One region of the Pseudoalteromonas sp. UCD-33C genome, then DNA from elsewhere that is predicted to be linked to it. Evidence: predicted binding sites of a transcription regulator. Region 1 holds the regulator's gene; the other holds the start of a gene.
The links. Region 1 encodes MetJ, which represses methionine synthesis genes. Its sites were predicted from a motif close to TAGACGTCTAGACGTCTA; they were not measured.
Positions count from the first base shown of each region.

Region 2: the regulator MetJ is predicted to act here: its motif matches at 4,035-4,052, upstream of AOG26_RS09715 (homoserine O-succinyltransferase).

Region 1 is NZ_LJTB01000009.1:38,056-53,509, forward strand. Features, by position in the region: gene priA (primosomal protein N') at 1-707, opposite strand, end outside; gene rpmE (50S ribosomal protein L31) at 941-1,156, shown strand; gene AOG26_RS15435 (malic enzyme-like NAD(P)-binding protein) at 1,855-3,096, shown strand; gene metJ (met regulon transcriptional regulator MetJ) at 3,197-3,517, opposite strand; gene metB (cystathionine gamma-synthase) at 3,742-5,001, shown strand; gene metL (bifunctional aspartate kinase/homoserine dehydrogenase II) at 5,007-7,352, shown strand; gene AOG26_RS15455 (penicillin-binding protein 1A) at 7,436-9,940, opposite strand; gene AOG26_RS15460 (pilus assembly protein PilM) at 10,073-11,152, shown strand; gene AOG26_RS15465 (PilN domain-containing protein) at 11,140-11,712, shown strand; gene AOG26_RS15470 (type 4a pilus biogenesis protein PilO) at 11,702-12,307, shown strand; gene AOG26_RS15475 (pilus assembly protein PilP) at 12,304-12,840, shown strand; gene AOG26_RS15480 (type IV pilus secretin PilQ) at 12,827-14,920, shown strand; gene aroK (shikimate kinase AroK) at 15,100-15,454, shown strand, end outside.
Region 2 is NZ_LJTB01000003.1:336,728-352,181, reverse strand. Features, by position in the region: gene AOG26_RS09735 (histone deacetylase family protein) at 1-838, opposite strand, end outside; gene AOG26_RS09730 (PilZ domain-containing protein) at 892-1,257, opposite strand; gene AOG26_RS09725 (EAL domain-containing protein) at 1,421-2,170, shown strand; gene ettA (energy-dependent translational throttle protein EttA) at 2,197-3,870, opposite strand; gene AOG26_RS09715 (homoserine O-succinyltransferase) at 4,117-5,064, shown strand; gene AOG26_RS09710 (homocysteine S-methyltransferase family protein) at 5,054-6,121, shown strand; gene metH (methionine synthase) at 6,131-8,761, shown strand; gene AOG26_RS09700 (GGDEF domain-containing protein) at 9,105-10,145, shown strand; gene AOG26_RS09695 (CsbD family protein) at 10,186-10,383, opposite strand; gene AOG26_RS09690 (substrate-binding periplasmic protein) at 10,580-11,347, opposite strand; gene hrpB (ATP-dependent helicase HrpB) at 11,517-13,937, shown strand; gene AOG26_RS09680 (MBOAT family O-acyltransferase) at 14,089-14,526, shown strand; gene AOG26_RS09675 (alkene reductase) at 14,531-15,454, opposite strand, start outside.

The DNA.
Region 1 (15,454 bases):
TCTAGGCATTGCAAATACACTTCGGTTTTACCACTTCCGGTAACTCCTTCAAGCAAAAAGCTGGTAAAGCCACGAGCTTGGTTAATGCTAGTGCAGGCAACAGCTTGCTCCTTATTAAGCACCGGCTTGCTACCAACAGTCGGCGCGCGTTGCTGCCATTGGTTATCATGTTCAATAAACTGAGTGATCAGTTCTTTATCGAGCAGACTGTCGATGGTTTTTTTGGTAAATCCGAGTGCTTTTAATTCTGTAAGCGATGATTTGCCCGATTCGGCTAGCTGCTTTAATAAATTTAACTGGGTTTTTGCTTTCAGCGACGGCAGCTTTGCACCTTTATCGGTTAGCTCAACCATGTTAATGCTGGTTTTATCTGGGCATTCGCCTTGCCTTAATGCAGCCGGAAGTGCCGTATGAATGGTCTCGCCCAATGGGTAACAGTAGTAGCGTGCTGTGAATTTTAGTAATGCTAAATGTTGCTCAGATAAAACTGGCGTGTCGTCTATAACATCAATAATCGGCTTTATTTTGTCAGCAGGAACATCGGTTGATGTTTTAAGAGCCAAGACCACGGCAACCTTTTTTTGACTACCAAATGGCACGCGAACGCGCATACCTGGCTTTAACTCAGGGCTATGCAGCAGCTGTTCAACTTTATAATCGAAGGTACGCTGTAAAGGGACTTTTATGGCAACTTCTACAAAGTGCATGACAACTCAACTGAAACAAAGGTAGAAAGATAATGTACTAAAATTACTGTTAAAAACCTACCAACAAATACTGAACAACACGCCATTTGATTATTTTTTTAGCGAAAGATGCATTTAAAGCTTGTCGCAAGGTCACTTGAGCTATAAAATACGCGGCCTATTAATTGTATTAACTGCGTATGGTGCCAGACTTCGGGTTTGGAGAGCGATACGGCCTTAACTAGAGGTTCCCTATGAAAGAAGGTATTCACCCTAAGTACGAAGCTATCACTGCAACTTGTTCATGTGGTAACAAATTCGAAACTAGCTCAACTCTTTGTAAAGACATCCACTTAGACGTATGTTCTGAGTGTCACCCGTTTTACACTGGTAAGCAAAAGATTTTAGACACTGGCGGCCGTGTTGATCGTTTCAACAAGCGCTTCGGTGCACTTAGCAGCAAGAAGTAATCTCTGCTGTTTAGTTAAAGAAAGCACCTTAGGGTGCTTTTTTTATGCCTAAAATTCACAAAACTCATTATTGATACCAATCCGCAATAATACTTAATCATTTTGAGGGGTTAAACCTGTCGCTATCTGCGTTAAAAATTTCTGATTTAGAACAACTAAATAACGAAATTTTTGCCTTGCTATCAACGAGGTTTTATTGCCTCAAAATAGATCACTTAATTAAGCGAATTGGTATAACGCTGCCACTTACTTATCATCTTCACTTATGTATCTTGCATAACTATTTCTGGTTGTTATGCCCATTATGTCGCTAATTTTGCAGACAAAGTGCCACCCCTTGGCTATATTCTTTTTTGTATAAACTTTCATAAAAGTTATTAAAAATAATAAATTTAAATAACTTTGTGAGTAAATGCTGTGAACTTCGTTGAAATGGCTATTTTGGGCTAATTTCGGCTAATTGCAGTGTACGTGCGTATAAAATACAAAAACACGTGCTTAAAAGGTCATAAACAGGTGAATTTTTATGTCTGATTAATCGCAACTATGCACAGAAATTGTTGGGAAATCCTTTAAAATTAAGCGATATAGCATATAACAGGATAGACCTGATAATACTTGGAATTTTTATACATTACAGGTATCGTACTGATGCAAGCTCTCTCACTTTTTAACTTTTTGCAGGATACTATCGCGTTATGTCAGATTTTCGTGAACAAGCATTACATTACCACGCTCACCCCGTTCCAGGTAAAATTAGTGTTGAACTAACCAAACCAGCCGAAACGGTTAACGATCTCGCTTTAGCTTATAGCCCAGGTGTGGCTGAACCAGTCCGTGAAATTGCTGCTGATCCAGCAAATGCCTATAAATATACAGGCAAAGGTAACATGGTTGCGGTTATTTCAAACGGTACCGCAATTTTAGGTTTAGGTAACTTAGGTCCGCTTGCATCAAAACCTGTAATGGAAGGTAAAGCGTTACTATTTAAACGTTTTGCTGGCCTTGACTCAATTGATATTGAAGTTAAACACCGCACAACAGAAGATTTCATTAATACGGTTGCTAACATCGCTGATACGTTTGGTGGTATCAACCTTGAAGATATTAAAGCGCCAGAGTGTTTTGAAATCGAAAAAGCGCTTATCGAGCGCTGTGATATTCCAGTTTTCCACGATGACCAACATGGTACAGCTATTGTAACTGCTGCTGGTATGCTTAACGCCCTTGAAGTGCAAGGTAAAGACATCGAAGATGCCATCATCGTATGTTTAGGTGCCGGTGCTGCTGCTGTGGCTTGTATGGAGCTTTTAATTAAGTGTGGCGCACTACGTGAACACATTTATATGCTTGACCGTAAAGGTGTGATCCATACACGTCGTGATGACTTAAACGAGTATAAGCAATTATTTGCTAACAATACCGATAAGCGTACATTACAAGATGTTATTGCTGATGCTGACGTATTCGTTGGTGTATCAGGTCCTAACCTGTTAACAGCAGATGATCTTAAGCTGATGGCTGATAAGCCAGTCGTGTTTGCATGCTCAAACCCAGATCCTGAGATTGCTCCAGAAGTTGCACACAGTGCGCGTAACGATTTAATTATGGCAACGGGTCGTTCAGATTTCCCTAACCAAGTAAATAACGTGCTTTGTTTCCCATTTATTTTCCGTGGTGCGTTAGATGTTCGTGCAACGGCAATTAATGATGAAATGAAAATTGCTGCAGTTCACGCAATTCGTGGTATCGCGAAAGAGCCTGTACCAAGTGAAGTATTAAAAGCAGCTGGCGTTGAGTCACTTGAGTTTGGTGCCGAGTACATCATTCCTAAGCCTATGGATCCGCGTTTATTACCACGTATTGCACGTGCTGTTGCTGAAGCAGCAGTAGAGTCGGGTGTGGCGCAAATCGACATGCCAGAAGATTACATGCGTTAAGCTTAATTAGCTATTAGGTATATCGCGCAATAAAAAACTCAGCCTAGGCTGAGTTTTTTTATATCTGCGATTATCGGCGGTGATCCGATGGCCGAAATACTTATTCTGAATCAAGCACTGGGATATCTAATCCCATTTCTTGCATAATTTTTTTAACTTCTTCAGGTACCTTTTCAGGGTTGTCTTTACGTAGGTCGTCATCATTTGGTAATGGTTGACCTGTAAAAGCATGTAAGAAAGCTTCACACAATAACTCACTGTTCGTCGCATGACGCAGGTTATTGATCTGGCGGCGTGTACGCTCGTCAGTTAATACTTTTAATACGTTGAGTGGGATCGATACGGTAATCTTTTTTACTTGTTCTGATTTTTTACCGTGTTCTGCATATGGGTGAATGTATTCACCGTTCCATTTAGCCATAAGTTGTTTCGTTGCCTCGGTTGTCAGTGATTTACGCCTTATTCACAGCGCAAGATGCGGAAATTCTATCTCTTTAAAAAAGATAGTCAAATACTAGTTATTTAGCCATCTAGTGGTGTAAATGTATAAACTTCTATGTATAAGCCATAAATGCTTTGACTTCTCATATTTGATCATCTAACCTTTTAGACGTCTAAACATCCAATTTAAGAATAGGTGATGAAATGAGCGAAAAAAATAAAGCGACGATTGCTGTTCGTCACGGCATCGAAGCCGATAAACATCATGGTGCGGTTGTACCGCCAATTTACTTATCAACCACCTATTCGTTTGCTGATTTTGATACTAAGCGCCAGTATGACTATGGTCGCAGCGGTAATCCAAATCGCGATATCTTAGCTGAAACCTTAGCAGAGCTTGAAGGTGGTGCTAGAGGTATTATAACTGCAACAGGTATGTCTGCAGTGCATTTAGCCACTCAGCTATTAAACAGTGACGATACGTTAGTGATCCCACATGACTGTTATGGCGGTAGTTACCGTTTATTCACCTCGCTTGAAAAACGTGGCCTGTTAAAACTAAAAGTTTTGGATTTAACTAAAACTGAAAATCTCCAAGAAATTTTAGCGATTAAACCCAAGTTGATTTGGATTGAAACGCCAAGTAACCCAATCTTGCGTTTAACAGATATTAAAGCAATTACTAGTATTGCTAAGCAGTGTGGTGCTTTGGTTGCGGCTGACAACACCTTCTTATCACCTGCATTACAAAACCCAATTGAGTTTGGTGTTGATATTGTTGTGCACTCAACAACTAAATACATCAATGGTCACTCTGATGTAGTGGGTGGTGCAGTGATTGCTGCAACGCAAGAGCTAGGCGACGAGCTTGCTTGGTGGGCGAATAATATCGGTATTACTGGTGCACCATTTGACAGCTACTTAACGCTTCGTGGTTTACGTACTTTAAATGTACGCCTAAAGCAGCACCAAGAAAATGCCTTTGCCATTGCTGATTATTTAGAAAGCTCACCTTATGTAAGCCAAGTTTATTACCCAGGCCTTGCTTCTCACCCACAACATGAGCTTGCTAAAGCACAGCAACGTGGCTTTGGTGGCATGGTGAGCTTTGATATTAAAGGCGATATCAACGATGCAGCAGCGTTTTTAACAAGCCTTAAAGACTTTAGCCTTGCTGAGTCGCTAGGTGGGGTAGAAAGCTTGATTTGTCACCCTGCAACAATGACCCACGCAGGTATGGAGCCTAAAGCGCGCCTTGAAGCCGGTGTAGGCGATACGCTGATCCGTATTTCTGTAGGTATTGAAGACGTAAAAGATCTCATTGCAGATTTAGACCGTGTTTTCAATTTAGTAAAACCAGGTCAAGGCCAACAAGTTACAAAAGCTGAAGCTAAGCTAACACAGCAAGATACACAGCAAAACGCGTCATTTAAGTTAACGCCAGCACATACGGCATTGTGGTAGAAGAAATGGTAAATATTGTTCATAAATTTGGTGGCTCAAGCTTAAGCTCGGCAGATCGTTACCATGCGGTAGCGAACATTGTTCTTGCTAATACAGAGCAGGGCGATTGCGTGGTTGTGTCGGCATCGGGTAAAACAACTGACACCCTGGTAAAGCTTTGGCAAAGTTACCAGCAGCAAGATAGCCAAGCTGTTAGCGATATTCTATTGCTTATTGATAATAATCAACGGGCTTTAATTGAGCAGTTACTTATAGGTCAGAATAAACAACAGGCCTTGGCACAGTTAAAAGATGAACTTGCCGTATTAAATGAATTAATTCGTCAACAGCAGTTACTTGAAGCACCTTTACTTGCTCATGGTGAAGTGTGGTCGGCGCGGTTATTGGCCGCTTACCTAAATCAGTTAGGTGTCGCTGCGCAAGATGTTGATGCAAGGCAGTTATTTACTCTAAATGATGGTCAGCTTTTACATCAAAAAAACCAACAGCAGTGCAGTGATGCGATTAGCAGAACACATATCAACGTAGTAACGGGTTTTATAGCTGCAGATTGCCAAGGTAATACGGTGACATTAGGTCGTAATGGCAGTGATTACAGTGCCACCTTGTTAGCGAGTTATACTTTTGCTAAGCAAGTGTCTATCTGGACAGACACACAAGGTGTATTTAGTACTGACCCTCGTAAAGTTAAAAATGCAGTTAAGTATGCCAAGGTGTGCCGCGAGCAAGCTAACTTATTAGCGCGTTTAGGTAACCCAGTATTGCATGCAAAAACCTTGTCGCCGTTAAAAGACACAGAAATTAAATTGGTGGTAAGAAGTAGTTTTGATTGTGATGCAACGCCAACCGAAGTAGTAAAAGAAGGTTACAGTAAAGCAAAGCGTTTTATTACTACCTTAGATAACATCGATTTATTAAGGGTTGATAAACTAAGCAGTGGTGAAGTCGGTGAACTTAGTCAGTTAATTCAACACAGCCTGCACCACTTTACTAAAGATGGCGATACTTACTTATTAGTGCCAGGTCAAAGCACTCACCAAGTTGTAAGCCACTTAGCGGGCCGTGCAAATATTGTCGAGTCTAATTTAAGTGGTTGTGCAGTGGTTGCACCGACGGCTGATGTAATTGCGCTGACAGAGCAAGCGACAGCACTTTTAAAAGAGCAAAGCATTCATCCGCGTTTTGTACAACAAGACGATAACTATGTGTTGATCTTAAACGATCAGGCAATTGATAGTGATGTTTTAACCCTTCTACATGACAAGCTGGTAAACAAAGGTCAAGAGCTGGCTATTATTGTTGCTGGCCTTGGTAATGTAGGCGAAGTATTCTTATCGCAACTACAAGCTCAGTTTGCTCGTTTATCTGCTCAGTACAAAGTAAAAGTAGTAGCTCTTTTACGTTCTAAACAAATGCTTTTTAGTGCTAGTGGTTTAAATACCGAAACATGGCAAGAGCAGTGGCACAATGAAGCGCAAAGCTACGATAAAGCTGAGTTATTAGCACGTATCAATGAGCTAGATTATGAGCACAAAGTAGTGATTGATATCACTGCCAGTGAGGCTTTTAGTCAGTTGTATCCTGATTTTGTAGAGCTTAACTGTCATTTGATCAGTGCAAACAAATATGCGGGTACTGCCGCGCATAGTTGGTATCAAAACTTACGTACTAATTTAGCTGAGCGAAATCTACTATGGCGCTACAACACCAGTGTAGGCGCAGGTTTACCGATTAACTTTGCTTTAGCTGATTTACAAAATAGCGGTGACAGTATTAACCGTATTGAAGGGGTATTCTCGGGTACTTTATCGTGGTTATGTAGCAGTTACGATGGTAGCGTGCCGTTTTCAGATTTAGTGCTTCAAGCTCAGCAAATGGGCTATACAGAGCCAGATCCTCGTGAAGACTTATCTGGCCGAGATATGCAGCGTAAACTACTAATTTTAGCGCGTGACTTAGGCCTAGATTTAGAGCTAGATGACATTGCTTTGACACCTCTGATGCCTGAACAGCTTGCAGCAGGAAGCTGGCAAGATTTTCTTGCAAACAAACAGCTGCTCGATGAATTTATGACAGAAAAAGCAGCGCAAGCTGCGGCAGAAGACAAAGTGGTGCGCTACACCGGTGCTATCACACTCGTTGATGGCAAGGTTCAGGCGCAAGTTGGTTTAGTTAATGTTGGCAAAGATGATGTATTAGCAAGCCTTAAACCTGGCGATAACATCTTTGTGATCAATTCACAGTGGTATACAGACAATGCATTAGTGATCCAAGGCCCTGGAGCGGGTAAAGAAGTCACTGCGGCTGGGGTTCATTCAGACCTATATTGGCTGGTAAATAACCTAAAATAATTTTGCTGATCTTAGTTTAAATAGCTAAGCAAAAAGCGCCCCAAGGGCGCTTTTTTATTGTTTCAAAATAGCAATTCACTTATTTAGAACAACTCTTCCTCTGTGCTGAGCTTTTCTTCAAATACGTCTGTTGGTTGATCAAGTACGTACTTGGTTGGTGCTGTGCCTTTAATGAAGTACTCAAAACGGCTGGTGTAGTCATTCTTATGGCTTAAAAGACCTGTTGCTAAGTCGATACGAACCGATACCAAACCTTCAGGAAACTCAATAGGTGCTTCTGGCATGCCATCGAGGGCAGCACGCATAAAGTCGACCCATGCAGGTTGTGCGGTTTTAGCGCCCGATTCCGCACCAGAGATTTGTGACTTATCGAGGTTACTATTGTAGGTCGAGCGGCCAAGGGCTTTTCCTGGGTTATCAAAACCAACCCATACCGAGGTCATCACATTGCGGTTAAAGCCACTGAACCAAGTATCAACCGAGTCATTAGTAGTACCTGTTTTACCTGCTAGATCGCGACGATCAAGTGCTTGTGCACGCCAGCCTGTACCACTCCAGCCGGTTTTGTGAGTCCAGCTACCACCACCCCAAATTGCGCTGTGCATAGCTTGCGAAATTAAGAATGCATTTTGCTTTGAAATGATACGCGGAGCACAACGCGGAGTGCTCACACTTTGTGCCTGATCCAATTGATTATCATCTAATGATGCAAACTCTGGTGTAACAACCTGCTCAGGTTCATCACAGGCAAGTTCTGGCTCTGTTCTGAATAACACATTACCAGCAGAATCCTGAATTTCAGAAATAAAGTAAGGGGTAATTAAGTGGCCGCCATTGGCGAAAGTACTCATTCCGCGAGCTAGTTCAAGAGGAGTGATTGAGGCACTACCCAGGGCCAATGACTCGCTACGATTAATATCACTATTTAAAAAACCAAACTTAAGTAAGTGATCTGCTGTACGTTCAAGACCTACACCACGTAGTAAACGTACAGAAATTACGTTTTTAGATTGAGCGAGTGCACGGCGAATTCGGATAGGGCCATTATAAACCGCCGGGCTATTCTTAGGGCGCCATGCTACACCTTGGCTTTTATCCCATTGATTAATTGGTGCATCGTTAAGAATTGAAGCGAGTGTGTAGCCGTTTTCAAGTGCTGCTGAATAAATAAATGGCTTGATATTTGAACCAACCTGGCGTTTTGCTTGAACTGCGCGATTGTATTGGCTTTGTTCAAAGCTATAACCACCGACAATGGCTTTAATACGACCATCTTGTGGGTCAAGTGAAACAAGTGCGCTCGATGCTTCTGGTACTTGGCTAAGGATGTAGCTTTCATCTGCATTTTTACGCAGCCAAATTTGCGCTCCCGCTGATAAAATTTCAGTAGCCGTTTTTGGTGCGAAACTTTGACGGTAACGGGTAATATATTTGCGTGCCCATTTTAGACCATCCCACTCAACCGTCACTTGTTCGCCGCTTTTTAATAGCACATCAATTGATTGCTCAGCGACATTAGTTACAACACCAGCTAATAGTGGGCCAAACTCTTTGACATCTTTTAATTTAGTTAAGATCTCTTCTTGGCTAAGTGGACTTTCGTTTTCACTGTCCCATAACTGAGCCGTCGCACCACGGTAGCCATGACGCATGTCGTAAGCGTGTAAATTATCAACAATGGCATCTTGTGCAGCTTGCTGAATATTTGAATCAACACTGGTGTAAACTTTAAAACCAGTATTGTAAGCACGCTCATGACCATAGCGTTCAACCATTTCAGCACGCACCATCTCAGAGATATAAGGGGCGTACACTTCAATTTCTGCACCATGGAATTTAGCTGTAATTGGCGCATTGATAGCCTCTTCGTATTCACTCTGTGTAATATACTTTTCGGTATACATACGGCCTAGTACAACGTTGCGACGAGCCTTTGCGCGTACAGGGTTGCGAATAGGGTTAAGGGCTGAAGGAGCCTTAGGTAAACCAGCGATCATCGCCATTTGCGCTAAAGTAAGCTCATTGAGGTCTTTGCCGTAGTAAACTTGTGCTGCTGCACCAATACCAAAAGCGCGGTTACCTAATTCAATTTTATTTAAATATAATTCGAGGATTTCGTCTTTACTTAATATACTTTCAATATGTAAAGCGATGAAGATCTCTTTGACCTTACGAATGTATGCTTTTTCTCTAGTTAAGAAGAAGTTACGGGCAAGCTGCATGGTTATAGTACTTGCGCCTTGTTTCTTTTCGCCTGTAGATATGAGTACAATGGCTGAACGGACGATACCAATTGGATCGATACCAATATGCTCGTAAAAACGGTTATCTTCTGTTGCTAAAATTGCATCGATTAACGGTTGGGGGATTTGATCTATTGTAACGGGAATGCGGCGTTTTTCACCGAATTGGTTAATCAATAATCCATCACGTGAGAATACCTGCATAGGTGTCTGTAATTGAACGTCTTTTAGAACCTGTACGCTAGGAATATCAGGTTTAACGTAATAGTATAGACCAACTAAAGTGATTAGTCCTAAAAATGAGCAGATGATAATAAATTGTAAAGTTCGCTTTAATAAAATCACTTATATTTTCCCTAAATGGACTCCCAATTAGAATCGGAGACTGCTAGTATATATTGATTAAAAAATGAATAATATTTTTTCAGATAAAAATTATAACTTGTTTATTATTAAAACAAAGGCCAAGTTGCAAACATGCTAAGTCAGCTATTTAAAAAGCCTTCATCTATGATGGTAGGAATCGACATCGGATCGCACTGTATAAAAGCAGTGTTGTTGCAAGAGACAGACGCAGGTTTGCGGCTTGAAGCGTTAGCTATTGAACCTATGCCTAAAGGCGCTATGTCTGAGCGTTCTATTCAAGACATAGAAGCGATAGGTAATGTTATCGCTAAACTAAAAAGAAAAATTCCTAAATCAGTGCAAACCGCAGCAGTAGCTGTTTCAGGTCAAACTGTAATTACGAAAGTGATTTTTATGGATGTATCATTAACAGATGCTGAATTAGAGTCACAAATTGCCATCGAAGCTGATAGTTTAATCCCATATCCACTTGATGAAGTAAATATCGATTTTGAAAAACTTGCCATCAATGAAGCTGATCCAAGTAAAGTGAATGTTCTTCTCTCTGCTGCGCGAACTGAAAGTGTGCAAGCGCGAGTTGGTGCTCTTGAAACAGCCAACTTAAAAGCTGCGGTTGTCGATGTAGAAACTTATGCGCTAAGTCGAGCAATGGATGTGTATTATCAACAATTACCTAGTGATGCATACAATAAATGTGTCGCTGTGGTTGATATTGGTGCTGTGCTGATGCTTGTTAGCGTTGTACAAGAAGGTGAAACAATTTACACCCGTGACCAAGTATTTGGTGGCGACCAGTATACCAATAGCATTGTTGCGTATTACAACAAAAGCTTTGATGAAGCTGAAATTGGTAAAACAACGGGTGACTTACCACCAAATTATACCTTCGAAGTTTTAGCCCCATTCCAAACTTCATTGTTACAACAAGTTCGTCGAGCAGTGCAGATGTTCTTAACAACCAGTGGTAAAGATCAAGTTGATTACATTGTTCTGACTGGCGGCACAGCCATGATCGAAGGCTTAGATAGGCTCCTAATTGAAGAGCTTGGTATTCACACTGTTGTTGCTGAACCATTTGCTAACATTGAAATTTCGCCAAAGATTGATCGCAACATGCTGCAGCGTCACCGCACTCAATTTGCGATAGCCACAGGGTTGGCATTAAGGAGCTTTTCATCATGCCACATATAAACCTGCTGCCTTGGCGCGAACAACAAAGAAAAGACTCACAAAATAGGTTCGTTACTGTGTTATTCGGCGTTGTTGTCGTTAGCTTCTTAAGTATGTATTTACTAAGCTCTTTTTATGGCGGATTACGCGATGGGCAAAATGTAAAAAATAACTTTTTGAATACAGAAATAGCTTTATTGAACCAACGTATCCGTGAAATTAACGAACTTGATAAGAAAAAAGAAAACTTACAACAGCGTATGCGTCTAATCGAAGAGCTACAAAGTAACCGTAACCTAGGTACACAAATCATGGATGAAGTCGCCAAGATTGTTCCTGCTGGGGTTTATTTAACGAAACTTGAACGTCGTGATGACCGCATTCATGTAATTGGCCGCAGTGAATCAAATAACCGTTTATCTACCATGCTGCGTCAAGTTCAGAGCTCATATTTATTAGAACGACCTATTATGCAAGGTATTGTCGCAGGTGAACAAACCTCAAGATTATTGAGTGACTTTAATATGGATTTTTACGTTAAACCATTTGATCAGATAGGTGAGGCACGCAATGAACCTTGATATCAAAGCGTTAACAGACATAGATTGGAATGAAATTGAGCTTGAAAACATGGGCGATTGGCCTATTGCTGTTAAAGCTCTGTGCTGTGCGTTTGTGGCTGCGCTGGTTTTATACTTTAGTTACAGCTTATTAGTTTCTGACGAAATCGCCAGTTATCACAGTGCCGTAGCCAAAGAAACCGAGCTACGCCAAACATACAAAGCAAAATATGCTATTGCGAGTAATTTAGAGATTTATCGCCAGCAAATGGTTGAGATGGAAGATAAGTTCTCGCAGCTATTAAAGCGCTTACCAACCTCGAACGAGACACCTGGTTTGTTAGACGACTTATCTTACGTTGGCACTACTAGTGGTTTGACGTTTTTGAAAATTGGCTGGTTACCTGAAGTTGAAAAAGAGTTTTATACAGAGCTGCCAATTAAAATAGAAGTCGTCGGGACGTACCATGAATTTGGTGAATTTGTTGGTAAAGTTGCTCAGTTACCGCGAATTGTAAGTTTGCATGACTTTACTATTCAAACTCTCGGCAATAATGAACTCACTTTTAGTGTTGTTGCTAAGACTTATCGTTATGAAGGGGGCACTAAAAAATGAAAAAGCTTCCCTTGATTATTGCGATGACACTTGTACTTAGCGCGTGTAATGATGATACTTCAGAACAAAAAGAGTTTATTGATCAGGTTAAAGCAAGTACAACACCTAAAGTTGAGCCGATTCCTGAGATCACTAAGTTCGAGCACTTTGCTTATAATGCCGGAAAATTACGTAGTCCATTTGTGGCGCCTAAACCGGAAATTATTCAGAGCAATTTAGTGCAAGTTAAAAACTGCTTACACCCAGATCCTGATCGTGTTCGTCAACCACTTGAAAAGTACCCGCTAGATAACCTTGTTATGCAAGGAACTATTGGCCGTGTTGGTAATACGTGGGCACTGATAAAAGCTGCAGACGATACGCTTTATCGAGTTACTGTAGGTAATTATATTGGTTTGTATCACGGTGAAATTAAACAAGTGCACGACAATTATATAGAATTATTAGAATTAATCCCGGATGGGGCTGGTTGTTGGAAAGAGCGCCTGACTAAGCTAGAAATGTTAGAGGCGGAAACAAATGGTGCAAGTTAATCTTATGAAAGGTAAAAAGAAGATGCATAAAGGAATGGCTTGGTTAAAACACATGCATAAATTCATGTTAGCTGCATTAGCCTTAATTTTGACGCAGACAGCAATCGCTGCCCCTTTACTGTATGACGTACGTTATAACCCGCTAATGAAAGGCGAAACACAATTACAGCTAGTATTTGATGAAGCGCTAACATTTGAACCAAAAGTTCAGGTATATAACGCCCCAGCTCGTATTGAAATGCTTTTCAGCAATGTAGGTGTTGATAATGAAGTGCGTGATGTGCCAGTTAACCAAGCAGGTATCCAGCATGTAACCAGCACCTTGACCGCAGACGGTTTAAAAGTTGTTGTAACGTTAGATAAGCTAAAAATTTATAAAACAATGGCGAAAGACAATATCGTTACTTTGCATGTTTCAGATAACCCAATCGCAACGGATGATTCAGCGGATGGACTGACAGCGTCTAGCAACTTTATTAATACAGTACAGTCGATTGATTTTCGCCGTGGTGAGAAAGGCGAAGCTCGCCTGTTAGTTTTTTTACAAGATACGCAAGCAGCAATTGATGTTCATGAGAGTGGCGGCAAAATTATTGCTGAGTTCCACCACACTGATATTTTAGACGACTTATTGTATCAATTAGATGTGATGGATTTTGGTACGGTTGTAAGTAACATCGAAACCTTCAAAGAAGGTAATATGACGCGCATTGTGGTTGAGCCAAATGCAGCGTTTAAGTTTACTCACCAACAAATTGAAAATATCTTTACGCTAACTGTTGAAAAAGATGATACACAGCGTGCCTACCTCGAAGGCGGTATTGAATATCAAGGTCGCCCAATGAGCCTTAATTTCCAAGATATTCCAATTCGCTCTGTGTTACAGATTATTGCAGGCTATAACGAGTTTAACTTAGTAACCAGTGACTCAGTTACAGGTAATATCACATTGCGTTTAGATGGAGTTCCTTGGGATCAGGCACTTGATGTTGTGCTTAAAATTAAAGGTCTTGATAAGCGCATGGACGGTACTATTTTGATGGTTGCACCATCAGAAGAACTTGCCGCACGTGAAGCAAAAGAGCTTAAGGCAAAACAGCAAGTTGAGGATTTAGAGCCACTTTACAGTGAATATATCCGCCTTAACTATGCTAAAGCAGAAGAGTTTGCTGACTTATTGAAAACAGACACCAACAGCATTATTTCTGCGCGAGGCAGTGTGTCTGTTGATAAACGTACTAATACCTTACTTATCAAAGATACAGCGAAAAGCATCGAAAGCGTGCGCCGTATGGTGGAAACTTTAGATATTCCTGTTAAGCAAGTGGTGATTGAATCACGTATGGTAACAGTGAATGATAATGTGCAAGAAGACTTAGGTGTGCGCTGGGGTATCAGCGATGTAGGAAGCGACGGTGCTATCTCTGGCACATTAGAGGGCGCTGGTGGTATGTTTGGTGCTGGCTCTTACGATAATATCCCAAGTATTTCTGACCGCTTAAATGTTAACTTACCGGTTTCTAGCCCTGCGGGTAGTATTGGTGTTCAAGTAGCTAAATTAGCTAACGGCACTATATTAGATTTAGAGCTAAGTGCTCTTGAAGAAGAAAACCGTGGTGAGATTATCGCAAGTCCTCGTATTACGACGGCTAACCAACAAAAAGCCCGTATTGAGCAAGGTACTGAGATCCCTTACGTTGAAGCAGCATCAAGTGGTGCAACGACAGTAACCTTCAAAAAAGCAGTATTGAGCTTAGAAGTAACGCCACATATCACCCCTGATAACAAAGTGATTTTAGATCTCGTTATCACGCAAGACACGCGTGGTGATACAGTACAAACACCAACAGGTTCTGCTGTAGCAATTAATACCCAAGAAATTCAAACTCAGGTATTAGTAGAAAACGGCCAAACTGTGGTGCTTGGTGGTATCTTCCAACAGCAAATCGTTAACTCAACTAAGAAAGTACCTCTGTTAGGCGATATTCCTTACTTAGGCGTATTGTTCAAAAGTACGAGTGAATTTAACGAGAAGAAAGAGCTGTTAATCTTTGTAACACCAAAAATTCAAATCGATTAAGTGATTTTTTCTTAAGCAACGAGCAATTAGCATGTTTAATTGCTCGTTATCTAGCTTTTTATGCTAATTGACTTGAAATACCCAAGCAATTACTGAGATAATCCCCTCCTTAATTTTGGGGCCAGGTCGTTAGGCGGGGTTTTATTTCAAATTTTAGAGTTCGTTTGTACTAAAAAGATATGGCTGAGAAACGTAATATATTTCTAGTGGGCCCTATGGGGGCTGGCAAAAGCACAATTGGTCGTCACATTGCTGACCAATTACACCTTGAATTTTTCGATTCAGATCAAGAGATCGAGCGTCGTACTGGAGCAGACATTGCTTGGGTATTCGATCTTGAGGGTGAAGAGGGCTTTCGACTTCGTGAAGAAACTGTAATTTCAGACCTAACTGAGATGCAAGGTATTGTTCTTGCAACTGGTGGTGGTTCTGTGATCAGTAAAGAAGTGCGTAACAAGCTATCTGCTCGCGGTATCGTTGTATACCTAGAGACACCAATCGAAAAGCAAGTTGCACGCACGCAGCGCGACAAGC
Region 2 (15,454 bases), on a different contig from region 1:
CACCACCAATTACTGTTGCGACAGGTACATTGTGCTCAAGGCAACGCTTGAAGACTAAATGGTCGCGTTGCGCTATCCCTTGCCAGCTTATATCGAGTTTCCCTAAACCATCTTGCTGCCATACATCTACACCTGCATCATAAAGCACTAAATCTGGGTTTAGGGTGTTTAATAAATAACTCAGAGTATCGTCAACAACGCCTAGGTATTCACTATCAGCGACATTCGGCGCTAAACCTATGTCTAAATCGCTGGCTGACTTTCGAAATGGAAAATTCTTTTCACAGTGAATAGAGCAGGTATAAGCATAGGGCTGATGCGCCAGCATTGCTGCGGTACCATCACCTTGATGAACATCTAAATCAAAAATAAGTATATTGGTTACTTCACCACTTTTTATCAGAGTTTCGCTGGTGAAAGCGAGGTCGTTTACCATGCAATAGCCTGAGCCAAAATCAGTATGGGCATGATGAGTGCCCCCCGCTAAGTGACAAGCTATGCCATGTTTAAGGGCTAAACGTGCTGTTTGTAAGGTGCCCAGAGGCGCAGTAAAGGTACGTGCCATCAGCTCTTTTGACCAAGGTAAGCCAATACGGCGCATCGCTTTTTCATCTAAGCGGTTGTGCCAAAGGTCGTGGATATAGTTTTCGCAGTGCACTAACTCAAGGGGCTCAGGGCTGCCAAGCATCGGTTGAGTTAGGTTGTCATTTATTAATCCAAGGCTTTGTACATGCTCATATAAATAAGCAAACTTACTCATCACAAAGCGATGGTTAGGATCGAAACTAAACGAGTAATTTGGATGATACACCAAGGGTAAGTGGGGATTTAACTGCATAGCTCATTGAATAGCTGAATTTGCTATAGCATAACGAATCTACCGACAAATGTTTACTCTGGTGCGTGAATTAAATGAGTTAATTCGCGATGTAATAATGCTTCATCACCCAGATTGAGCTCAATCAATCGTTTTAAGTGAGTAATACTATCAATATCGATATGTTCGCAGCGAAGGCCTGCATGCTGATGCTCAACATGGCACAGCTCCACTTGCATTTTAATCTCGATAGTTGATTCTGGCAGGGTGAAGATTAAGTCAGCTTTACTATGAATAGGCACTAAAAATGAATCACTTTTAGTAATGAGCGCACCTTGCAAAGATAGATCAAGTAACTGACAGTGATAGTCGTTATCTTCGATACGAAGGATCGCAGGGCAAGAAAATAATACCCGCGAAAACTCTCTGCGTTCATTCATAGTTGTATCTCCTACTTTAGTGACCTAATGAGTATAGTCGAGTCAGCGGTTGTCGCCTGATTAAATGGCAGCTGAGTATTGAAATTCAAAATCCGGTGGGTTGCCATTATTTGCAAATTAATCTCCTCGGTCTATCTTTAATAGGCATTGATAGGAGTATGATGTGATTACACTTGCAGAAATTGAAGCGGCACTTGATAACAATGAATTCTTTTTAGAATACTTACCCACAATACGTTTAAGTGATAATCGGTGTGTTGGAGCAGAAGCGCTTATTCGTTGGCAGCGAAATGATAAAGTCGTCCCACCTCTCGAGTTTATACCGTTAATTGAAGGTTCTGTATTAAGTGGCATGATCACATACTGGGTCATAGATAAAGTAGCCGAAGAGCTTGCTGAGTGGCTGAATAAGCATGACAACGTACATGTAGGTATTAATGTTCCACCAGAGCTTTGGGGGCGAGGCGGAGTATTCTATACCCTGAAAAAGTCAGCTTTGAATAGTAATGCCAGCAAAGTGATATTTGAATTATCTGAGCGAGGGATCCCCGATAGAATGGGTGTTCAAACTATTCTAGAAAATATCTCTGGGGCAAAAATGGCGTTAGATGATATGCAATTAGGTGAAGCGAATATCTTAGCGCTTGCGCAGTTAAATGTTGATTATATAAAAATAGATAAGTCGGTAATCGATCTGATTTTACAAGATGACTGGGCTACTTCATTACAAAAGAAACAACTCGCAAATTGTGGTTATGACAGTAATCATGCCTATATTGCTGAGGGAGTCGAAACCAAAAAACAAGCCCAAGTAGTCGCTAAAGCGGGGATACAATTTGCACAAGGTTGGTATTTTTCGAGATCATTGAAAGTTGATGAATTCCTTGCATACTTTGCACAAAAAAGCCCCTAAATAGGGGCTTTTTGAGTATCAGCTAATTAGCCAATTTTTTTGTATTTAATACGCTTAGGTTGTGCTGCTTCTGCGCCTAAGGTTTTCTTCAACCACTCTTCGTATTCTGTGTAGTTACCATCGAAGAAGTTAATTTGGCCTTCGTCACGGTAATCAAGAATATGTGTAGCAATACGGTCAAGGAACCAACGGTCATGCGAGATACACATTACACAGCCAGGGAACTCTAAAATAGCGTTCTCAAGTGCACGTAGTGTTTCAACGTCTAGGTCATTGGTTGGCTCATCCAGTAGTAATACGTTGCCACCTGCTTTTAATAGCTTAGCTAGGTGTAAACGGTTGCGCTCACCACCTGATAGGTCTTTAACGAATTTTTGTTGGTCGTTACCTTTGAAGTTAAAGCGGCCAACATAGGCACGGCTTGGGAATTCAAAGTTACCAATTTTTAATACGTCTTGGCCGTTAGAGATTTCTTGGAAAACAGTGTTGCTTTCGTCCATGTCGCCACGGAACTGATCAACCGTTGCAAGCTCAACTGTGTCACCAACAATAATCTCACCGCTATCAGGCGTTTCTTCACCACTTAGCATTTTGAATAGCGTTGATTTACCCGCACCATTGGCACCGATAATACCTACGATAGCGCCTTTCGGCATTGCAAAGTTTAAGTCATCGATTAATACACGGTCGCCAAAGCTCTTCTTCAGGCCTTTCACTTCGATAACTTGGTCACCTAAGCGTGGACCCGGTGGAATGAATAGTTCATTCGTTTCGTTACGCTTTTGGTAATCGTTTTGTTGAAGCTCAGAGAACTGTGCCATACGTGCTTTAGACTTAGCTTGACGGCCTTTCGGGTTTGAACGAACCCATTCAAGTTCTTGCGCGATTGATTTTTGACGTGCTTTTTCAGATTTCTGTTCTTGTTGTAAACGTAAATCTTTTTGCTCAAGCCACGATGAGTAGTTACCTTCCCAAGGAATACCTTCACCACGGTCAAGCTCTAAAATCCAACCTGCTACGTTATCTAAGAAATAACGGTCGTGGGTTACAGCAACCACGGTACCTTCGTAGTCGTGTAAGAAGCGCTCTAACCAAGCAACTGACTCAGCGTCTAAGTGGTTGGTCGGTTCGTCAAGAATAAGCATATCTGGTTTTTCAAGTAGTAAACGACAGATCGCAACACGGCGACGCTCACCACCCGAAAGGTGTTCAATTTTTGCATCCCAAGGTGGAAGGCGTAATGCATCAGCTGCACGCTCTAACACGTTGTCGATATTGTGACCGTCGTGCGCTTGGATGATAGCTTCTAGTTCGCCTTGCTCTTTAGCAAGTGCATCGAAGTCAGCACCGTCCATTGCATACTCGTTGTATACTTCATCAAGGCGATTTAGTGCATTTTTAACTTCGCTTACAGCTTCTTCTACTGTTTCGCGAACTGTTTTGCTTTCGTCTAGCACGGGTTCTTGCGGTAAGTAACCGATTTTAGTGCCAGGTTGAGGGCGAGCTTCACCTTCAAAGTCTTGGTCAACACCAGCCATAATGCGAAGTAACGTTGATTTACCTGCACCGTTTAGACCTAGCACACCAATTTTTGCGCCTGGGAAAAAGTGTAAAGAAATATCTTTTAAGATAGTGCGCTTAGGTGGCACAACCTTAGATACTCGACTCATCGAGAATATAAACTTGTCTGGTAACACCATGAAAGAAGCCTTCAATTTATAATAAAAATTAACAGCAAGTATTGTATACCCAAACTACCTCAAAATACAGAATTCAGCGTTTATGATAGGCTTAATATCAAGGTGTTATTTACTCAAAGAGTCATACATTTTAATTAATGACCGCTCAGAAATACTATTTCATTTAGACATCTAAACATCTAGAGGTTGAAATTTCTAACTATCCGTTCATAATTAGCAGTCAGATAAGTATGCTCGGAGCCAGCTATGCCCATTACAGTAAAAGATGAATTGCCTGCCATTGCAAAGTTACGTCAAGAAAACGTGTTTGTAATGCCAAAAAGTCGTGCTAAAACGCAAGAAATCCGCCCAATGCGTTTGGCCATCTTAAACTTAATGCCAAACAAAGTTGAAACCGAAGTGCAGTTTATTCGCTTGTTAGCAAACTCACCGCTGCAAGTTAATGTTGAGCTGTTGCGCTTAGATACCCATCGCACCAGCAGTAACTCTGAACAGCACATGGATACGTTTTATCGTTATTTTTCAGAAGTGAAAGATAATAACTACGATGCCATGATCATAACGGGCGCACCGCTTGCTCATTTAGAGTATGACGAAGTTGCCTACTGGGATGAACTAAAAATTATTTTAGATTGGGCAGAGCAGCATGTGACGTCTACGCTGTTTTCGTGTTGGGCGGCCCATGCGGGGCTTTATCATCACTATGGTCTTAAACGTGATCTGAAACCAAACAAATTAAGCGGTGTTTTCACCCATAAAAGCTATTTTGACCACGCAGCGCTAACGCGTGGCTTTGATGATACCTTTTTAGTGCCACATTCTCGTTATGGTCATATTGATATCGATAAGATCAATGCCTGCGAGGAGCTAGTGGTGTTAGCCGGATCAGAGCGAGTAGGTGCCTACTTAATTAAAAATAAATCAGGTAGCCAAGTGTATATTACTGGCCATCCAGAGTACGATGCTCATACCTTAAAAGGGGAGTATTTACGCGACCAAGAAAAATCAGCGGATGCACCTAAGCCAGAAAATTACTTCCCTGACGATAACCCAGACAACGAACCGTCGAAAACGTGGCAAAGCCATGCCTTTTTATTGTTTTCGAATTGGTTAAACTATTATGTGTACCAAACTACACCGTATGATATTAACTTAGTTAGCCAAGATGTAAGGACTAACAACTATGCCGAGTAATGCAGTGAATAAACGCGAACAATTAACCGAGGCGCTAAAACAGCGAATTTTAATCCTCGATGGCGCGATGGGCACCATGATCCAAGAATATAAATTAGAAGAACAGGATTATCGCGGTGAGCGCTTTAAAGACTGGCACGTACTTATTAAAGGCAATAACGATTTATTAAGCCTGACTCAGCCAAAAATCATTGCTGATATTCACCGTGCTTATTTAGAAGCCGGTGCCGATATCATCGAAACGAATACCTTTAATGCCACGACTATTTCTATGGAAGATTACGACATGGCGAGCCTTAGCCGCGAAATCAACCTCGAGTCAGCGAAGCTTGCACGCGGCGTGTGTGATGAACTTGAAGCAAAAGATCCTAGCAAACCGCGTTATGTAGCCGGTGTACTTGGGCCAACGTCAAAAACCTGTTCTATTTCACCAGATGTAAATGACCCAGGTTATCGTAATATCAACTTTGATAAGCTGGTGGCTGCGTATGTTGAGTCAACACTGGCATTAATGGAAGGTGGTGCTGACCTTATTTTAATAGAAACCATCTTTGATACCCTTAATGCTAAAGCGGCTTCGTTCGCTGTAGAAGAAGCATTCGAGCAAGCTGGTCGTAGTTTACCTGTGATGATTTCGGGCACCATTACCGATGCCTCTGGCCGTACTTTATCAGGGCAAACCACAGAAGCATTTTATAACTCAATTCGTCATATTAAACCGCTATCAATCGGCCTTAACTGCGCCCTAGGCCCTGACTTACTGCGCCAGTATGTTGAAGAGTTATCGCGCGTTTGTGAAACCTTTACCTCGGTACATCCAAATGCAGGTTTACCGAACGAGTTTGGCGAATATGATTTAGAAGCTCCTGAAATGGCAAAAGAAATTATTGATTGGGGCAAGTCTGGCTTTATCAATATTGTAGGTGGTTGTTGTGGCACGACACCGGCTCATATTAAGGCGTTTGCGAAAGGCCTTGAAGGTGTAAAACCTCGCCAATTACCTGAGCTTGAAGTGCGTATGCGCTTATCTGGCCTTGAAGCGTGTAACTTAAACTAGGAAACCGACATGACTGACCAAATTGCTGTATTTACTAACGTCGGTGAGCGTACCAATGTAACAGGCTCGGCTAAGTTTAAGCGCTTGATCATGGAAGAAGATTACGAGACCGCTCTCGATGTTGCCCGTGAACAAGTAGAAAATGGCGCGCAAGTGATTGATATCAACATGGATGAAGCCATGTTGGACTCGAAAGCGGCGATGGTAAAGTTTTTAAACTTAATTGCCTCAGAGCCTGATATCTCAAAAGTACCTATCATGGTCGACTCATCTAAATGGGAAGTGATTGAAGCAGGCTTAAAGTGTATTCAAGGTAAGGCCATTGTTAACTCAATTTCACTTAAAGAAGGTGAAGAGCCATTCATCCGCCAAGCTAAGCTAATTAAACGCTTTGGTGCTGCTGCGGTGGTTATGGCGTTTGATGAAACCGGGCAAGCAGAAACTGCTGATCGTAAGTTCGAGATTTGTCAGCGTAGTTACAAAATACTCGTTGATGATATTGGCTTTCCGCCAGAAGACATTATTTTTGACCCAAACATTTTTGCCGTCGCAACGGGCATTGAAGAGCACGATAACTACGCTGTTGAGTTTATTGAAGGTACGCGCCGAATTAAGCAAGGCTTACCGCACTGTAAAGTGTCGGGTGGTGTATCGAATGTGTCGTTCTCGTTCCGTGGTAATAACCCAGTACGTGAAGCTATTCACTCAGTGTTTTTATACCACGCGATTAAAGCGGGTATGGACATGGGCATTGTAAATGCGGGCCAATTAGCGGTTTACGATGATATTCCCGAAGAGCTGCGCAAAGCTGTAGAAGATGTGATCCTCAATACCGACCCAGGTGCCGGTGAGCGACTTGTTGAACTTGCACCCAAATACTCTGGTATGGCGCAAGCAGAGAAAGTTGAAGATTTAGAGTGGCGTACTTGGCCTGTTGAAAAGCGCCTTGAACATGCACTAGTAAAAGGCATTACCGAATACATCGATGAAGATACCGAAGAGTGCCGCAAGAGCAAAGCTAAGCCTATCGAAGTGATCGAAGGCCCGCTTATGGACGGCATGAACGTAGTAGGTGACTTATTTGGCGCGGGTAAAATGTTCTTACCTCAGGTTGTTAAATCTGCTCGTGTGATGAAGCGCGCCGTAGCCTATCTTGACCCTTTCATTGAAGCTGAAAAAGAAGAGGGCGCAACCAATGGTAAAGTGGTTATGGCAACCGTTAAGGGTGACGTACACGACATTGGTAAGAACATTGTAGGCGTTGTACTGCAATGTAATAACTACGAGGTTATCGACCTTGGTGTGATGGTGCCGGCAGAGAAAATCTTGCAAACCGCCATTGACGAGAAAGCCGATATTATTGGTTTATCAGGGCTTATTACCCCTTCGCTTGATGAAATGGTGCATGTTGCGAAAGAAATGACCCGCCGTGGTTTTGAATTACCGCTACTGATTGGTGGTGCAACAACCTCTAAAGCGCATACCGCGGTTAAAATTGGACCTCAGTATGATAAAGGTGTGGTTTATGTAAATAACGCCAGCCGCGCTGTAGGTGTAGTTTCTAATTTATTGTCGAAAGAATTAAAACCAGCATTTTTAGAGAAAACCAAGGCTGAGTATGAAAAAGTACGTGAACAACAAGCACGTAAAAAGCCGCGCTCAAAACCCGTTACTTTACAGCGTGCTCGCGACAACGCTGTAAAACTCGATTGGGACAACTACACGCCGCCTGTACCGAAAAAGCTGGGTGTGACTGAGTTTAAAGATGTTTCGATTGCGACGTTAAGACAGTACATCGACTGGACACCTTATTTCATGACGTGGTCAATCGCTGGTAAGTACCCACGTATTCTTGAAGATGAAATTGTAGGTGAACAGGCTAAAAGCTTATTCGCTGATGCCAACGCAATGCTTGATGAGCTAGAGCAATCAGGTGCGCTACAACCTCTAGGTGTCATTGGTTTATTCCCTGCAAACCGAGTAGGGGATGACATTGAGATTTACACCGATGAGTCGCGTACAACGCTTTTAACTACAGCGTGTCATTTACGTCAGCAAACAGAAAAAACCGACTTTGCTAATTATTGTTTAGCTGATTATATTGCGCCAAAAGGCACCCCTGATTACTTTGGTGCTTTTGCGGTTACTGGTGGTCTTGAAGAAGACGACCTTGCCGATGCCTTCGATGCTAAGCAAGATGATTATAATAAGATCATGGTTAAAGCCGTAGCAGATCGCTTGGCTGAGGCATTTGCTGAGTACTTGCATGAGCAAGTACGTAAAGAGTATTGGGGCTATGCGGTAGATGAAAATCTATCGAACGATGAACTTATTCGTGAAAACTACCAAGGTATTCGCCCTGCGCCAGGTTATCCTGCTTGTCCTGAACATACAGAGAAGAAGAAAATCTGGCAGTTACTTGATACCGAGCAGCGTATTGGCATGAAGCTAACCAGTTCATATGCAATGTGGCCGGGTGCGGCGGTTTCTGGTTGGTATTTCTCTCACCCTGAAGCTAAGTACTACGCTGTAGCGCAAATTCAAAAAGATCAGGTTGAAGATTACGCTAAGCGTACCAACATGACTCTTGCAGAAGCTGAGCGTTGGTTGTCGCCTAATTTGGGCTATGAACCAGAATAATAACCTTTAGTTATTAGCTTTTGTTTAAATTAAAAACGAGCCCACAAATGGCTCGTTTTTTTATGCTCATTTTTTATCATACTTTTTTCTTTTTAATTGTATTAATACTGGCAAATTCCTTCTAATTTATATATTTGTGTTAAAGTTATACCAATTCGCTTAATAAAGTGGTCTATTTTGAGGCAATAAAACCTCGTTGATAACAAGGCAAAAATTTCGTTATTTAGTTGTTCTAAATCAGAAATTTTTAACGCAGGTAGCGACAGGTTTAATCCCTCAAAATGATTAAGTATTATTGCGGATTGGTATTATTGAGATTGATCAAGAAATCTAAGGTGAAATTGTGATTGATACAGTGAATGCAAGTGACAAAGATAAAGCACGATTTTTACGTGTTTTTGCATTTATTGGTTCGATTACCTCGTTTTTAATGGCGATCACCAGCTATCAAGATGGTTACCATGCCCTTAGCTATTTATTGATTATTGGCGGCTTTGTGTTTGCCTCACCTTTCGTCATTAAAAATCGTGACGAAACCATCGCAGTACTTATGCTGTACGCCCTCTATTCGATGATGTGTTTTTTAATTGTCTCTGGGGGGAGCAATGGCACTGGGCCGTTATGGCTGTTTATTGTATCTCCTGTGACATTTTTTATTCGTGGCCTAAAGCGCGGAGCATTTGATCTTATCTTGCTTGCCAGTATTATCTCGGTGCTTTTCTATTTTACTGATCAATTTGGCTATTACAGTTATCCGAGTCACTACTTTCCTACTCGGGTCATGCTGTGTTTCTCGATTTTATGTATTTTGGCTGGCTTCTACGAATATTACCGTAACAAATACAGTTTGCAGTTAATGGAACAACTTAAGCTTAATCAAAAGCTTGCACGTACTGATGCGATGACTGAACTCGCTAACCGTCGCTACGCAACTGAATGCTTGCAAGATAAGCGCTTTGGCGAAGGGGCTGTGTTCTTGCTGATGGATGTTGATAACTTTAAACAAATCAACGATACCTACGGTCATCAAGTGGGCGATGAGGTGCTAATATTTTTCGCTGATGTCTTTAAAGAAGTGTGCACAGAAGAAGATGTTATTTCCCGTTGGGGCGGCGAAGAGTTTTTAATAGTGATCCCAACTGGGTATGAGCTTAGAGCCAGAAAAGTCGCTGAAAGAATCCATAAGAATCTTGCTGAAAAGCCATTTACGAGCGGCCAGCATCGTTTTAATGTCACCTTAAGTATTGGCTTGTACGTGCGCGTTGCTGATGAGAGCGTGGATCACTGTTTGAACATTGCCGATAAACGGCTTTACCGTGCTAAATCGCAAGGTAAAAATCAAACGGTTGCTGAAGTTGATTTAGCGAAGCATGAACCTGCTTGATAAATAAAGCCGCAATTAGCGGCTTTATTGATTGCTCAAATTAATGGCTTTTTTCAAAGTCGCTGACTTCACGCTCAGCTTCTTCCTTAGATTTACCGTATTTTTGCTGAAGTTTACCAACCAGCTCTTTACGGCTACCTTCAATTTTATCTAAATCATCATCGGTAAGGTCACCCCATTTACGTTGTGCTTTACCTTTAAGCTCTTTCCAGTTGCCTTCTAAACGATCGCTGTTCATCATAATCTCCTTACTTTGTTAAACATTCATCTTAGTAAGAGCAATCGCTGTACCAATTTGGTGAAATTTATTAACTAATTGATTTATAGTTATTTTGTTCTTTTGTATATAATGAGTGGAATTTAAAAGTTTGCAATTACTACGTAGTTTTTAGAATCAGCCTGTAATATTTTCTGATGCGCTAGTTTTTAGATACTTAGTGGCTTTTAGATGTATAGCGATTGATTATCCGCGTGTATTCTTCAGTTGATTTTAGTTTACGCAAGTTCTCGTTAAACTGGTCTCTTAAGGCTTCGTCTCGGAATAAAAAGCCACTGGGATTTTTGCCAAATAACGCAAATCGTTGCACAGGTTTAGAGACATCAATTTCGTCATTGATATTAATTAACGCTCGATAATAATCAAAAATTTTACCGTCCATCTGGATCACCTCGTAGCGCTCTCGATACAAAAGCTGTACTTGTGCAAGTTGATCATAGGTTTCTGCGTATTGTGGGTTTTCTCTGGCCATTGCTTGATATTCTGGTGTGAGTAATTCTTTTGCACCTTGCCATGAAAGAACACTAAAGTGTTTTAATTGTGCAATAGAGCTAAGCTGCAGGTTTTGCTTGGCCAGACTAAAAGCGAAGTTCTCGTAGCTGTAAGCAATATCTGAAAAGTAACCGCTCATTTGATGGGTTTCGATAACCTTTTCATTAATATCAGACACAACATCAACTAAGTTCTCAGTATACAAAGGGATCCGCCTTGCATAGGGAACGTAGACAAAGTGTATTTGATAACCGTGAACACCGAGTGTCGCACGAAGTAAGTCAGGAATTATGCCTGTGTTGTCTTCAACCATGACCCAAGGTGGTAGTGTATTGCCAAGTGCAACCGTAATTTTTTGCTGACTAAACGCTTTTTGAAACGGGAAAACTAAAAGTAGCAAGGTGATTAAAATACGGGTGTAAATCCTGAACAAGTTAATTCCTTATTCTGATTTTTGTTTGGTCGTTTAATCAAGAATAAGTCTAAACTGGCAGAATGCAATGTTTTCACTTCTAAAGCCCGAGAGAGAAAATAAGCCTATAGCCATCGCAATTTTTAGTTTTTTGATACAATGCGTGAAAAGAAAGTAAGAGATACCTAACGTGCTGCCAGTTCAAGATATTTATCAATCCCTGTTAACTACATTACAGAGTAACCCAATGGCCTTATTGCAAGCGCCACCGGGAGCGGGTAAATCGACATGGCTGCCTCTTACCTTAATGCGCGAAGGGCACTTTAAACGCATTGTTATGTTAGAGCCAAGACGACTGGCTGCACGCAATATTGCCCAGTATTTGGCAAGTCAGCAGAATGAAAAAGTCGGTGACAGTGTCGGCTTACGCATTCGCGGTGAATCAAAAGTAAGTTCTACAACTAAACTCGAAATTGTCACCGAAGGCATGTTGACGCGTATGTTGCAAAATGACCCAGAGCTTAGTGATGTAGACTTACTTATTTTTGATGAGTTTCACGAGCGCTCAATTGCCGCAGATACGGCTTTGGCATTTGCCCTCGAAACACAGGCAGCACTTCGCGATGATTTAAAAATCTTACTGATGTCGGCAACCCTAGATGGCGATCGTTACAGTGAGTTTTTCAGCTGTCCTATTATCTCATCACAAGGTCGAAGCTACCCCATTGATGAAGTGTATATTCCACTTAAAGACGAAAGCCGTTGGCTCGATGACATACCTACACTAATAAAACAGGCGCTTAGTGAGCAAACGGGCAGTGCTTTAGTATTTTTACCAGGGCAGCGTGAAATCATGCGCGTTCAGCAGTCTTTAAATGATTTAGGTGATAGCGTCGAAGTATTTAGCTTGTATGGTGAGCAAAATAAAAACGAGCAACAAGCTGCTATCGCGCCTGCTAAAAATGGCAAACGCAAAGTGGTATTAACCACTAATGTCGCTGAAACCAGTTTGACCATTGAAGGAATACGTATTGTGGTTGATAGCGGCAAACGCCGTGCTGCCAATTTCAATTTAAAAACCGGTGTTACAGAGCTTGTTACGCAAAGTATTTCTCGTTCTTCTGCCATACAGCGCGCTGGTCGTGCTGGGCGAATTGAGCCGGGGGTTGTGTATCGATTAGGCTCTAAGCAAACCTTTGAGCGCCGTAACAGCCATGATGCGCCAGAAATTCTGACCAGTGATATTAGTCAGTTGTTATTAGAGGCAAAGCAGTGGGGGGCATCACTTGCTGAGCTTAGCTTACTCGACCCACCTAGTCGCCAGCAGATTAAACAGGCAACGGCACTTTTGAAAATGCTCGAAGCCATTGATGAAAATGAAAAGCTAACAACCCTCGGTAGCCAAATGCTGAGCTATGGAGCCGATATTCGCCTCTCGCATATGCTCATTAAGGCAAAGCAACTAGAGCAGCGCATGTCTGGTATTTATGTATTAGCGGGGTATTTAACTGCACTGCTTGAAAGCCGCATCAGTATGCCAGCTGATCTTAATTTGGCATTACATAGTCAGCACAGCAAACCGCACCCAGTATTTAAGCAGCAATTAAATTATTGGCTATCGCGCTTGCAACTCAAGCCGGTTAATGAGCTTAAAACAGAGTACTTGTCGCTGCTGGTGGCGCTTGCTTTTCCAGACCGCCTAGCCAAAAAGCGCGGTAATGGTTATTTACTTGCCAATGGTGCAGGCGCCGATTTAAGTGAGGAGTTTTGGCATAACGATGACTATATTGCCATTGCGCATATGGGCGGCCATAAGGGAAACCGTGTTTTTGCCGCTGTTGCCTTTTTGCCAAGTGAGCTTGAAGATGAGCTTTCGCATTTATTTACTGAGCAAACTCGCTGCGAATACGATGAAAAAGCAGGGCGTTTTATCCATCAAGATGAGCTCAAGCTGGGTGCCATCACCATAGCGAGTCAACCAAGTAAACAGCCTTTAGATAAAAACGAGCGCACCAAAGCTTGGTTAAATTTATTTAGTAAGCGGGGCTTTTCGATATTTAATGAACAGCCCGATAGTGAGCAGTTACTTATTCGAATGAGCTTGGCAAGTAAGCTGTTACCAGAGTCATTTCCGCGTTTAAATCATGATGATTTAATTGCCGATAGCCAATGGCTTGCACCTTATTTGGATGATATTAAAAACCTTGAACAATTAAAAAAGTTCAATTACAGCGAAGCGATTAAAAGCTGTTTTGATTGGCAGCAGCAAAGCTTATTGAATGAACACCTGCCCTTGCGATTAACGGTGCCAAGTGGTTCAAATGTAAAAGTGACCTATCAGCTCGATGGCCCTGCGAAGCTCAGTGTACGCATGCAAGAAGTGTATGGCATGACCAGCACGCCTTTGCTAGCCCAAGGTAAACTGCCATTATTAATGGAGCTATTATCACCAGCGAGGCGGCCGCTGCAGTTAACTCAAGACTTAGCTAACTTTTGGCAAACGAGTTACCGCGATGTGCAAAAAGAAATGAAAGGGCGTTATCCAAAACATTTTTGGCCAGACGACCCAGCCACCAGCCAAGCGACTAATAAAGTAAAAAGTAAGATGTGATTTTAATGAAGCTGAGTGCTTAGCTCAGCTTCATCACTTGCCTTAGTTCTGCACGCTTCATAAACCGTTACAATTTCAAGCCTTGTTTTGGTTTCTCTTTTGTTGGTTGTTTAGTAGTCTAATTGAGTCATTAGTAAAAAAGAGAAATCCTGTGTCTGCAGCTATTACCCTTGCTCAATACGTTAAAAAACGTACAGGTGTGCCTCTTGGCCATAAAGATTCGTTGCGCAATATGCTGATACGCTCGCTGGGTGCTAGCTCGTTTTATTTATTTTGGCGATATTGGAATCCGGTGTGGAGCTATTACTTATCTCGGTATGTAATGAAGCCTTGCAATGACATTATGCCGGCTTGGTGTGCCCTTGTTTTGACTTTTGCTGTCAGTGGGGCGCTGCACGATTTAGCGGTGAGTTTAGTGAAGTTAAAGCCACTATTCTTTTTTACTCCTTGGTTTACTGTGATGGGCGTGTTGGTATTAGTAAGCAAGTACAGCCAACTCCAGTTTAGCTCTGCTCCTTGGTGGTTAAGAGCGCTCGCCAACATCAGCTTTATTGTATTGAGCTATTGGTTGACGAGCCACCTTTTTTAGCGCGTTACTGCGTTGCTAAAGGGTAGTCAGTGTAACCTTTAGCACCGCCTCCAAATAAGGTATCTGGATCATGCTGCGCAAGTTCAATACCTTGCTCAATACGTGCTGGCAGATCAGGGTTTGCAACAAACGGGCGACCAAAGCCAATTAAATCAGCCCAGCCTGCGGCTAATGCTTGATCTGCTTTCTCGCCAGTGTATTTACCTGCATAAATCATTAACCCAGCATAGTTTTCACGCAGTGCTTGCTTAAAACTTTGCTCCATTAAAGGCGCATCATCCCAATCAGCTTCGGCAATGTGCAGATAAGCAACGTTGAGATCACTGAGTACTTTTGCTGCGCCAATATAGGTTTCAAACGGGTTATCATCGACCGTACCATTGAGGGTTGTGAGTGGAGCAAGGCGCACGCCAACACGCTCAGCGCCAATTTCATCACAAACCGCTTGTGTCACTTGTTGTAAAAAGCGTAAGCGGTTTTCTAAACTGCCGCCGTATTCATCAGTGCGTTGGTTTGACTCTGAATCAATAAATTGATTAATTAAGTAACCATTAGCAGCGTGAAGTTCAATACCATCAAACCCTGCATCAACTGCATTACGGGCTGCTTGGCGGTATTCGTTTATAACCTGTTTGATGTCGTCATGGCTCATTGCGCGTGGCTGTGCTGTGGCAACAAAGTCAGGTTTGTCATCTTCATCAATAAAAACTTTTACGTCTTTAGCTGCAATAGCAGATGGCGCGATTGGTTGCTCGCCACCTGTGTTACTTGGGTGAGATACTCGACCAACATGCCAAAGCTGAGCGAACATAATGCCACCAGCTTGATGAACTTTGTCGGTTACTTTCTTCCAACCGGCAATTTGCTCGGCAGTGTAAATACCCGGTGTCCAAGCATAACCCTTACCTAGGGCTGATATTTGTGTGCC